DNA from 2 places in the Acidocella sp. genome. Region 1 is predicted to be linked to the other one. Evidence: predicted binding sites of a transcription regulator. Region 1 holds the regulator's gene; the other holds the start of a gene.
The links. Region 1 encodes LexA, which represses DNA repair genes until DNA is damaged. Its sites were predicted from a motif close to TGTTCTANNTANGTTC; they were not measured.

Region 1 (5,472 bases):
GCGCGGCGCGCGAAGCGGTGGAACTGCCCGTGCTGCGCAAGGATTTCATGCTGGATGAGTATCAGATCTATGAAAGCCGCGCGATGGGGGCGGATTGTATCCTGCTGATCATGGCGGCGCTGGACGACACCAAGGCGCGCGAGCTGGAAGGGCTTGCCCGGGCGCTGGACATGGACGTGCTGGTGGAGGTGCATGAGGAACAGGAGCTGGAGCGCGCGCTGCTGCTGCAAACCCCCTTGCTCGGCATCAATAACCGTAACCTGAAAACCATGGTGACGGACATCGCCACCACCGAGACGCTCTCCAGCCTCTGCCCGCCGAACAAGTTTCTGATTTCTGAATCCGGTATCAAGACCCATGCGGATGTCGAGCGGCTGCGCAAGGTCTGCGTGCAAGGCTTCCTGGTCGGCGAATCGCTGATGCGCCAGGATGATGTGAGCACCGCCGTGCGCGCGCTGCTAGGACATTGAGCGACCTGACCCATATTGGGGCCGATGGCGCGGCGCGGATGGTCGATGTCTCGGCCAAGCCGGTCACGGCGCGCGAGGCCGAGGCCAGGGGCCGGGTGATGATGAAGCCCGAAACCGCGTCTCTGATCCGCGACGGCCAAGCCGCCAAGGGGGACGTGCTGGCGGCGGCGCGGATCGCGGGCATCATGGGCGCGAAGAAAACCGGCGAGCTGATCCCGCTCTGCCATCCCTTGCCGCTGGACATGGTAACGGTCGGCCTCACGGTGGAGGAAGCTTCGGTGGAGATTGTCGCCGTCGCCCGCACCACCGGGCGCACTGGCGTGGAGATGGAGGCGTTGACGGCGGTGAGCCTGGCGGCGTTGACCATCTATGACATGATGAAGGCCGTGGACAGGTGCATGAGCATCGAGGCGGTACGTCTCACCCGCAAGAGCGGTGGCAAGAGCGGAGAGTTTTCAGCGCCATGAGCACCGGGGCATGATCAGCGTCGAGGAAGCGCGGGCCAGGATTCTCGCCGCGCTGAAACCGGTGCCGGTGGAGATGGTGGGGCTGGCCCAGGCGCATGGGCGGGTGCTGGCCAAGCCCGTGGTGGCACGCTTTACCGTGCCGCCAGCCAATCTCTCGGCCATGGACGGCTATGCGGTGCGCGCGGATGACACGCGGGCGGGGGCCAGGCTGCGGGTGACCGGGCAGGCGGCGGCGGGGCATCCTTTCGCGGGCGGTGTCGGCGGTGGTGAGGCTGTGCGGATTTTCACCGGCAGTGTGCTGCCGGCGGGCGCGGATGCGGTGCTGATCCAGGAAAACACCCTGGTGGAGGGCGAGGATATTCTGGTGAACGAACCTGTCGGGGCGGGGCGGCATATACGCCGCGCCGGGCAGGATTTCGTCGCCGGTGACGAGGTGTTACCGGCGGGGCAGCGGCTTTCCGCGCGCGATATCGGGGTGGCGGCGGCGGCGGGGCATCCCTGGCTTTGCGTGCATCGCCGTCCGCGTATTGCGATTCTCTGCACTGGCGATGAAATCGCCTTGCCGGGTGAGCCTGTGCCGGAGGGGGGCATCGTCAATGCCAATGCCGGGCTGCTGGCGGCCTTTGTCTCGGCCTGGGGCGGTGAGGCGCTGTTGCTGCCCATCGCCAGAGACACCGAGGATGCGGTGGCGCTTGGCGCGGCCGAGGCGCGCGGCGCGGACCTGCTGGTGACCACTGGTGGGGCCAGCGTGGGCGCGCACGACCTGGTGCTGGCCGGGTTGAAGTGCCAGGGATTCGCGCTGGATTTTTGGAAAATCGCCATGCGTCCAGGCAAGCCGCTGATCTTCGGTGCCATCGATGGGCTGCCCGTGCTGGGGCTGCCCGGCAATCCGGTTTCAGCCTATGTTTGCGCGGTTTTGTTCCTGGCGGGTGCCATGGATCTGCTGGGTGGGGTGCCGACGGCCGGGCCCGTGCTGGAGCAGGCCCGGCTGGGGGTGCCCATGAAGGCGAATGACCGGCGGGAGGATTATGTCCGCGCGCATTTGGTGTACGACGGTGCTGGCTGGGTGGCGACACCGCTGCGGGTGCAGGATTCCGGCATGTTGCTCGCCCTGGCTGGAGCTCAGGCGCTGATTCGTCGCCCCGCGCATGCTCCCGCGGCGGAAGCGGGTGAAAATGTCGAGATTTTGCGCCTCGGCATGGCTTGACAGGGTTGACGCGAAAACGAGAACTAAACTAGAACATCTGTGAGTTTACGCTTTTTTCCAAAGGCTTTCATTCCCGGAGACGTTCGATGCTCACCCCCAAGCAGCATGAATTGCTGTTATTCATCGACAAACATCTGCGCGAGACCGGTTGTAGCCCCAGCTTCGAGGAGATGAAGGAGGCGCTGGATCTGCGCTCCAAATCCGGCATTCACCGGCTGATCTCGGCGCTGGAGGAACGGGGGTTTTTGCGCCGCCACAAGCATCGCGCCCGCGCTCTGGAGGTCACGAAACTGCCGCAGGATCTCAGCCCCCGCCAGCCGGAGGCGCGCGGCTTCGCGCCCAATGTGATCCAGGGTAATTTTTCCTCCCGTCTGCCGGGTTTGCGTGCCGAGGCGGCGGAAGCAGGCGCCATTTCCCTGCCGCTTTATGGCAAGATCGCCGCCGGCCTGCCGATCGAGGCTTTGCGCGACAATGAGGAAACGGTCGAAGTGCCGATGTCCCTGCTGGGCGGGGGCGAGCATTTCGCCCTCACGGTTGAGGGCGATTCGATGATCGAGGCCGGAATTCTGAATGGGGATACGGTCATCATCCGCCGTGGAGACAATGCCGATAACGGGCAGATCATCGTGGCGCTGGTCGATGAGAACGAGGTGACGCTGAAGCGGTTGCGCCGGAAGGGGCAGTCTATCGCCCTGGAGCCCGCCAATGTGAATTACGAGACGCGGATTTTTCCGGCTGAACGCGTGCGCGTGCAGGGCCGGCTGGTGGCGCTGCTCCGGCAATATTAAAGTCTTTGCGGCTTGGACTGAGCCGCCGCTCCAAGGGGCTGGTCAGTCGATAGCCTGAAATCATTTACGATTTTCACGGCGGGTGGGGCGCTTGTGAAAGTCGCCCCAACCCCTTGAAATCTTGCGCGCGTTCAAAAAGAGGGGCACCGGCCCCGTGAGGGCGGCGGCGCGCCGTTTAGAATTTCTTGGTTTGATTGCGCCGCCGCCGCTGCTGTTCGCTCAGCTTGCCGCCGGGCTTGGCATTAGGCGCCTTGTCGCCCGGGGATTTTGGCTTGAAGGCGGGTTTGGCTGGCCCGTCATAATGCGGCCGGGCCACGCCGGGAGGGGCGGCGGGTTCGATTCGCGCCTCGCCTTGCCCGGCGGCGGCATGGGCAAATGCCTGTGCAACATGCGGGGCGATCTCGAATTTCGTCTCCCGGTCGAAGATGCGGATGCTGCCGATCTCCTGCTTGGTGATGCCACCCGCCTTGCAAATCAGCGGAACCAGCCAACGCGGATCGGCGTTTTGCTTGCGCCCCAGCGCCACCCGGAACCATGTGCCATTGCCCGTTTCCTTGCGCGCGCCATTGGCCGCGCGCGGCGCGCGGGCCGGGCGGGTGGGTTCCGGTGGAAGGATGGTCACATCCGCCGGGACAGGTAGATTGGCCTGGGCCAAGGTCACGAAGGCCGCCGCGACCGCGTCCGGCGCGGCGCGTTCCAGCAGCTTGGCGGCCAGGGCCAGGGTGGTTTCGCTGGGCGTGCCCCGCAGCAATGCATGGTTTAGCAACCGCTCCTCGTCCTTGGCGCGGATATCCTCCTTCGTCGGGGGATCGACCCAGATCGCCTCGGCATTGGCCTCGCGCAGCAGCATCTCGGCCCGGCGGCGGCGCATTGGCGCTACCAGCAGCACCGAGACCCCCTTGCGCCCGGCGCGCCCCGTGCGGCCGGAACGGTGCAGAAAGGTGGCCTTGTTGGTTGGCAAATCGGCATGGATGACGAGATCGAGGTCCGGCAGATCCAGCCCGCGCGCCGCCACGTCGGTGGCGATGCACACCTGGGCGCGGCCCTCGCGCAGGGCGGAAAGGGCGGCATTGCGCTCGGCCTGGGAAAGCTCGCCAGACAGCGCGGCGGCGGTGAAGCCGCGCGCCACCAGGTTCGTGTGCAGGGTGCGCACATTGTCGCGTGTGGCGCAGAATACCAAAGCCCGGCTATCCTGCGCGCGCAGGATATTCACCAGCGCGCCTTCCAGCTCATGCCCGGCCACGCGCACGGCGCGGTATTCGATGTCCGCGTGCGGCTGGTTGGCGGCCACGGTGTCGATCCGCAGGGCGTTCTGTTGATAGGTACGCGCGAGCGCCGCGATCTCGCGCGCGATGGTGGCCGAGAACAGCAAGGTGCGCCGGCTCTGCGGCGCGGCGCCGAGGATGAATTCCAGCTCTTCCCGGAAGCCGAGATCGAGCATCTCGTCCGCCTCGTCCAGCACCACGGCTTCCAGCTCGTCCAGCCGCAGATTGCCACGCTCGATATGATCCTTCAGCCGCCCCGGCGTGCCGACCACGAAATGACAGCCTCCCGCCAGCAGCCGGGCCTCGCGGCGGGGATCCATGCCGCCGACGCAGGACAGAATCCGCGCGCCGGTGAATTCATAAAGCCAGGTGAGTTCCGCATGCACCTGCAAGGCCAGCTCGCGTGTCGGGGCGATGACCAGCACCAGCGGCGCTTGGGTGGCGGGCATGCGCTCGCTCTCGCCCAGAACGGTGTCGGCCAGCGCCAGCCCGAAGGCGACGGTTTTGCCGGATCCGGTCTGGGCGGAGACCAGCAGGTCCCGTTCTTTGGTTTCAGGGGCCAGGACGGCACTCTGCACCGCGGTGGGGTCGGCATAGCCGCGTTGGGAGAGGGCTTTGGCGAGGCTGGGATTGGTGACGGGAAAGGCCATGGGCGCGGCTCTTACGGGTTGGCCGCCCGGGGAACAAGCGGTGGATTAGCCGGGCAGATGCGCGGTTTGTGGCGTAAACGCAGGGCTTGGCCGCTTGGTATGCGAAAAAGGCGGGTATTTTGGCCAAAATGCCCGTGCTAGCGTTGCATTTCGGGATTGAAGGCTGTCACGGGCTGCCTTATGCTGCTCGCGCTTGGCTTGTGCCCGGTGCCCCGAAAAGTCTTTTAGAGGACAGTTTTTATAGTGCGACCCCCCAAAAATGACCGGCAGCGGCAGAATCGCCGTCGCGGTTTCGACGACGATAATTTTTATGGCAACGCTCCTTCCTTCCCGCCGTCTTTCTCGGGGTTTGGAGCGACCTCCTCGGCACCGGAAGCAAAGGCCACGGTGAAGTGGTACAATCCCGAAAAGGGGTTCGGCTTCGTTGAGATGGCCGATGGCTCGGGCGATGTGTTCCTGCATGCCAATTCCCTGCAAAGCGCGGGTTACCAGTCGGTTACGCCGGGCTCCATCCTGCAAATTCGCGTTGGCCAGGGCCAGAAGGGCCGTCAGGTCAATCAAGTCATCTCCGTGACCGAGGGTGAGGCCCCCCCGCCGCGTAGCGGTGGCGGCGGTTTCGGCGGCG
Region 2 (5,472 bases), on a different contig from region 1:
CCGCCATGGTCGAGGTGGTGGAGATGGTGCTGGCCGGTTCCGTCAATAAACAGGTGGCCGGGCTGATCAATGCCGCCGGTGCGCTGGCGGTGGGCATCTCGGGCAAGGATGGCGGGCTGATCCGCGCGCGCAAGCTGCGCCGCACCTATAAGGACACCGATTCGATGATCGAGCAGGCGCTGGATCTCGGTTATGTGGGCGAGCCGGTGTTTATCGACACACGTGTGATTCATGCGCTGACCGGCGCCGGGCTGATTCCGGTGATTGCCCCGGTGGGGGCTGGCGAGGATGGGCAGACCTATAACATCAACGCCGATACGGTGGCTGGCGCCATCGCGGGGGCGCTGAACGCGCAGCGCCTGCTGATGCTGACCGATGTGGCGGGGGTTCTGGATAAGAGCCGGCAATTGCTCAGCGATCTTTCCCTTCCGCAGATCCGGGCGCTGATCGCGGATGGAACGATTTCAGGCGGTATGATCCCGAAAGTGGAGACATGCATGGAAGCGGTGACGCAGGGGGTGAAGGGGGCGACCATTCTGGATGGCACCGTGCCGCATGCGTTGTTGCTGGAATTGTTCACCGAGCATGGCATCGGCACGATGATTCATAAATGACCGGTTTTCATGGGGGCGTGCCCCTCTGATCAAGCCGCCTCGCGGCCCGGCCGGATGTCTGGATTGTCGGCTAGGCCAACAAGAAAGGACGGGAAGGGCGATGACAACGACAATCTATCATAATCCAAAATGCGGCACGTCGCGCAGCGTGCTGCAAATTCTGCGCGAAGCCGGCGTTGAGCCGGAGATTGTCGAATATCTGAAAACGCCGCTTTCCCGCGCGGCGCTTGCGGATCTCGCGGGCAGGCTGGGTGGTGCCGCGCGGCTTCTGCGCGAAAAGGAACCCCTGGCCGCGGAGCTGGGGCTGAAAGGGGCCGCCGCCGAGACGATTTTGGATGCGATCGCTCAACACCCCATTCTGTTCAACCGGCCCGTGGTGGTGACGCCAAAAGGTGCCAGGGTTTGCCGCCCCGCCGAGCTGGCGCGCGAATTGCTGTAACATGTTCGTGGTGATCTTCAGGGCCCGCATCGCGCGGCTGGATGAGGATTACGCCAGGATGGCCGCCCGGTTGCGTGAACTGGCCCTACGGGAGTTCGGCTGCGTGGAATTTCACGCGGTGACGGAAGGGGAGGAGGAGGTGGCGTTGTCTTACTGGCCTGACCTCGCCGCGATCACGGCCTGGAAGAGGCAAGCCGAGCATCTGTTGGCGCAAAGCCACGGGCGGCAAAGATGGTATGAGTCCTATCGCGTGGAAATCGCGGAAATTTCACGCGCCTATGCCTGGCCAGAGGTTCGGCGATGACACAGGCCGCGCGGCGCCGGTAGGCCAGCAATGCGCGGACTTCCTCCGCGCAGATGAGCAGGAAATACAGGCAGCCCAGCGCGGAGGCGAGACCTATGACGATGCTGGGATTGACACAAAACAGCCATGCCATGGTGAGGTTCCTTTTCTAAAACAGGTTCATTTGCGGGCTGGCCGGAGCCGGGCCGGGAATGTGGAATTGAGAAATGTCAAGCTGTGAGCCGGTTTCATCCAAACCAAGATGCTGCACGGCGCGGACGAAGCGTTGCCGCATCATCCCGGCATAAGGGCCAGTTCCCATGAATCTTGCGTGGAATTGCGACTCATTGAGTTGTCCGGCGCGGCTCTGGCGGATCAGGCTCAGCACATGTGCGGCGCGTTCGGGCAGATATTTTTCCAGCCAGTCCGTGAACAGGGCGCCCAACTCGTGCGGCAAGCGCAGCATGGTTGTGTAGGCGCTGTTGGCGCCGGCCTTCGCGGCCTCGCCGAGGATGCGCTCCATCTCGGCATCGTTGAGGCCGGGGATCATGGGGGAAGCCATGACCCCCACGGGAATCCCGGCCTGCGCCAGTTCGCGGATCGCCGATAGCCGCCGGGCCGGGGAGGCGGCGCGCGGTTCCATCGCGCGGGCCAGGGCCGGGTCGAGCGTGGTGATGGACAGATGCACCTTCGCCAGATTTTTCGCGGCCATGCGACCGAGAATATCCTTGTCGCGCACCACGCCGGCGGATTTTGTGACGATGCCGACAGGGTTGTTGAAGCGCTCCAGAACCTCCAGAATCGAGCGGGTGAGGGAAAGGGTGCGCTCCACGGGCTGATAAGGGTCGGTATTGGAGCCGAGCACGATCACGGCGGGCTTGTAGCCGGAACGGGAGAGTTCCTTTTCCAGCAGGCGCGGGGCCTCGGGCTTGAAGACGATCTTGGTTTCGAAGTCCAACCCGGCGGAAAAGCCGAGATAAGCGTGGCTGGGCCGCGCGAAGCAATAGATGCAGCCATGCTCGCAGCCCCGGTAGGGATTCACGCTGGTCTCGAAGGCCAGATCGGGGCTGTCGTTACGGGCGATGATGCTCCGCGTGGCATCGCGGATCAGCGTGGTCTGGGGCTTGGAGGTGTCCTCATCGCGCCGCCAACCATCGTCGAACGCCTCCAGCCGCGCCACCTCGAAGCGATTGGCCGGGGTCTGGCTTGTTCCGCGACCCTTGAGGGCACCGGGAACGGTATCCTGCTTGATATGCACGCGGGAAACAGACATAATGTTCATGCTCCGTTCTGGCCTTGATTAAGGTCATTCCAGAACCACAAGTCAAGAACAAAATAAGAACGTTCTGTGTGGAGTTTTGCGTGGAGGCATGAAAAACCGGCTCACCCGGGGGCGAGGCGGTTAACGGTGGGAGATAAACTAAGTCTGGTTGGCGGGCTGGGCGTGTTTCAGCCCATGTTCCGGCCGGACAGATGTTCCTTCAGCCGGGGCATCAGCTCCACCAGATTGCAGGGGCGGTGCCGGGCATCGAGCTGAAAGCGCAGAATATCGTCCCAGCCATCCTTCACGGCCCCGGTGGAGCCGGGCAGGGCGAAGAGGTAGGTGCCGTTGGCCACTCCGCCCAGGGCGCGCGACTGCATGGTGGAGGTGCCGATCTTGGCGTAGGAGAGCATGCGAAACAGCTCGCCAAATCCTTCGATCACCTTGTCCAGCACGCGTTGAAAGGCTTCCGGTGTTACATCCCGGCCGGTGACGCCGGTGCCGCCGGTGGTGATGACGACATCCACCGTCGGCTCGGCGATCCAGCCGCGCAGCAAGGCTTCGATGCGGTCGGCATCGTCCTTGACGATGGCCCGGTCCGCCAGCTCGTGCCCGGCCTCGGCGATCCGCGCCGCCAGGGCGTCGCCGGAGCTGTCATTGGCCAGGGTCCGGGTGTCGGAGATGGTGGCGATGGCGATGCGCACCGGGATGAAGGCCCGGCTTTCGTCGATCCGGTTCATTGCGCGTCGGCGGTTTCAACCGCCGTGGCGCGCGGCCTGGCGCGCAGCACCGGAAAATCGCCTTCCGCCAGCTCATCCAGGCTGCGTGGCTTCAACCCGATTTCCTCGGCATAAATCCAGCTATCGGCCAGGACCTGGTGCACGAAATGACGGGTCTGATCGTTCGGGATGCTCTCGATGAACAGCAGGGGGTCGGAATGATCCCCGATTTTGCTGTACCAGGCCGCCGCCGCGCCAGGGCCGGCATTATAGCTCGCCAGGATGGCGAGCAGGTTATTGTCGATGCCGGGCTGCTTGGCCAGATATTTCAGATAGGCCTGCCCAAGGGCCAGATTGGTCGAGGGGTTGGTGATGGAGCCGGTGATGCCTTCGAAGCGCTGCATGGTGGCGGCGGTTTGCGGCATGAGCTGCATCAGGCCGCGCGCCCCGACGCGTGAGCGCGCCTGCGCATCGAAGCCGGATTCGGTGCGCGCCAGGGCGTAGATCAACGCCGGATCGACGCTAAAGCCGCCTTGTGGATGCAAGGCGGGCAAGGGCAGCTTGGTTCCGGCGATCTCATTGGCCGGGTCCGGCAAGGTGCCGGCGATGGCGATGGTCACATTCACCAGCCCGGCCCGCGCGGCCACGGCCATTACCGAGCGGCCGAGCCCGGGCGTGGTTTTGATTTGCGGCCAGAGCGAGCGCAAGGCGATCTCGGCCTGATCGTCCAGCCCGACCTGTAGCAGCTCGAAGGCCAGATGCCCGTCGGGCAGGGAATCCACGGCGGTGACATCGGCTTCGGTTAGGGTCGCGGAGATGCCGGTGGGGCCCATGCCCTGGCCGAGCAGGCGCCCGGCCAGCATGCCATAGAACGTGCCGCTGGCCCAGGACGCTTCATGCAGCCAGTCCAAATACTGGTCGGGCTGCTGCTGGCGCAGGGCCGCGCGCGCGGCCCAGAACTCGCTGGCGGCCCGGTCATCGTCGGAAATGCCGCCAAGCTGCGCCGATTTGCGGAAATCATCCGCCGCCTCATGCAGATCGTTCTGTTTCCAGGCATCCAGCCCGGCTGTGAAAAGGCGGCGCCAGCTTGCGCCATCCGGCGCGGAGGAAGGCCGCGCCGCGCCGCGATAGGCCAGCGTTTCTTCCGGCAGCAATTCGGGGTGGGGGGCGGCCGGCATCCGCGCGCGGGGCAGCTTGTGGCGCATCAGCGCATAGATGGCGGGTGCCGCGGGCTGATTGGCGTATTTTGCCCACCAGGCGGTCAGCTCGGCGGGTTTGGTGACGTAATTGTCGCTCAGATAGCGCTTGGCCAGAACCGCGCCGACCAGGCCGGTGTCCGACACGCGGGCCAGCATCTTGTCCGAGGCGCTGAAATTCCCCTCCTGCTGCAATTGCAGGGCGCGTTGATAGAATGCCACATCGCTGGGGGTCAGCGGTTGCGGCAGCACGACCTCGACATTGCCGGAAGGGGCATTTCGCGGCACGGCATAGGCTACAGATTCCCCGTTGATGCCGTCTGTCGGCTGTGTGGGGGGCGTCGTCGTTCCCGGGCCTTGTCCCACATTGGGGGACTCCGCCTTTGCCTGCACGAAACCCATGCAGCTAAAGGCGAAAACAGACATGGCGGCAATCGCCGTTCTGGTCATGTTCAGGCGGGAGAGCGGTTTTATGGCTCCTCGCATGCCGGTGGACCTACACAGGTCTTGGCGCCGACGCAAGCCTTAAAGGCGGCACCCGCCATGATGTGGCAAGGCGACGCTTTCCGCTGAACACATTTCTGCCATAGTTCGGCTTGCGATTCCAGAGATTATTTTAAAATAAGGCAATGAAAATTACGTTAATCAGCCTCGTGTTTCCAGCCATGCGCGCAGGCTGAGAAAGTCCTCCCAGGCTTCGCGCTTGGCCAGCGGCGTGCGGAGCAGATAAGCGGGATGGTAGCTGGGCAGGCAGGGCAGGGAGGTTGGCAGCCCCTCGATATGCGCCTGGCGCCATTTACCGCGCAGCCGCCTGATCCCGCCTTGCGCGTCCGCGCCGAGCAAGGCCTTGGCCGCCACGGCCCCCAGCGTGAGCAGCACGCGCGGGGCGATCAACGCGATTTGCCGGTGCAGAAACGGCAGGCAGAGCGCGATCTCGGCTTCCGTCGGTGTGCGGTTGCC

Region 2: the regulator LexA is predicted to act here: its motif matches at 2,665-2,680, upstream of AB7D48_RS02730 (PA0069 family radical SAM protein).

What each region holds. Positions count from the first base shown of each region.
Region 1 is NZ_JBFWIX010000012.1:85,190-90,661, forward strand. It holds gene trpC (indole-3-glycerol phosphate synthase TrpC) at 1-470, shown strand, start outside; gene moaC (cyclic pyranopterin monophosphate synthase MoaC) at 467-937, shown strand; gene AB7D48_RS10940 (molybdopterin molybdotransferase MoeA) at 948-2,144, shown strand; gene lexA (transcriptional repressor LexA) at 2,231-2,932, shown strand; gene AB7D48_RS10950 (DEAD/DEAH box helicase) at 3,108-4,847, opposite strand; gene AB7D48_RS10955 (cold-shock protein) at 5,091-5,472, shown strand, end outside.
Region 2 is NZ_JBFWIX010000002.1:118,442-123,913, forward strand. It holds gene argB (acetylglutamate kinase) at 1-614, shown strand, start outside; gene arsC (arsenate reductase (glutaredoxin)) at 715-1,053, shown strand; gene AB7D48_RS02725 (antibiotic biosynthesis monooxygenase family protein) at 1,055-1,357, shown strand; gene AB7D48_RS02730 (PA0069 family radical SAM protein) at 1,506-2,609, opposite strand; gene moaB (molybdenum cofactor biosynthesis protein B) at 2,786-3,337, opposite strand; gene AB7D48_RS02740 (transglycosylase SLT domain-containing protein) at 3,334-4,938, opposite strand; gene AB7D48_RS02745 (uracil-DNA glycosylase) at 5,158-5,472, opposite strand, start outside.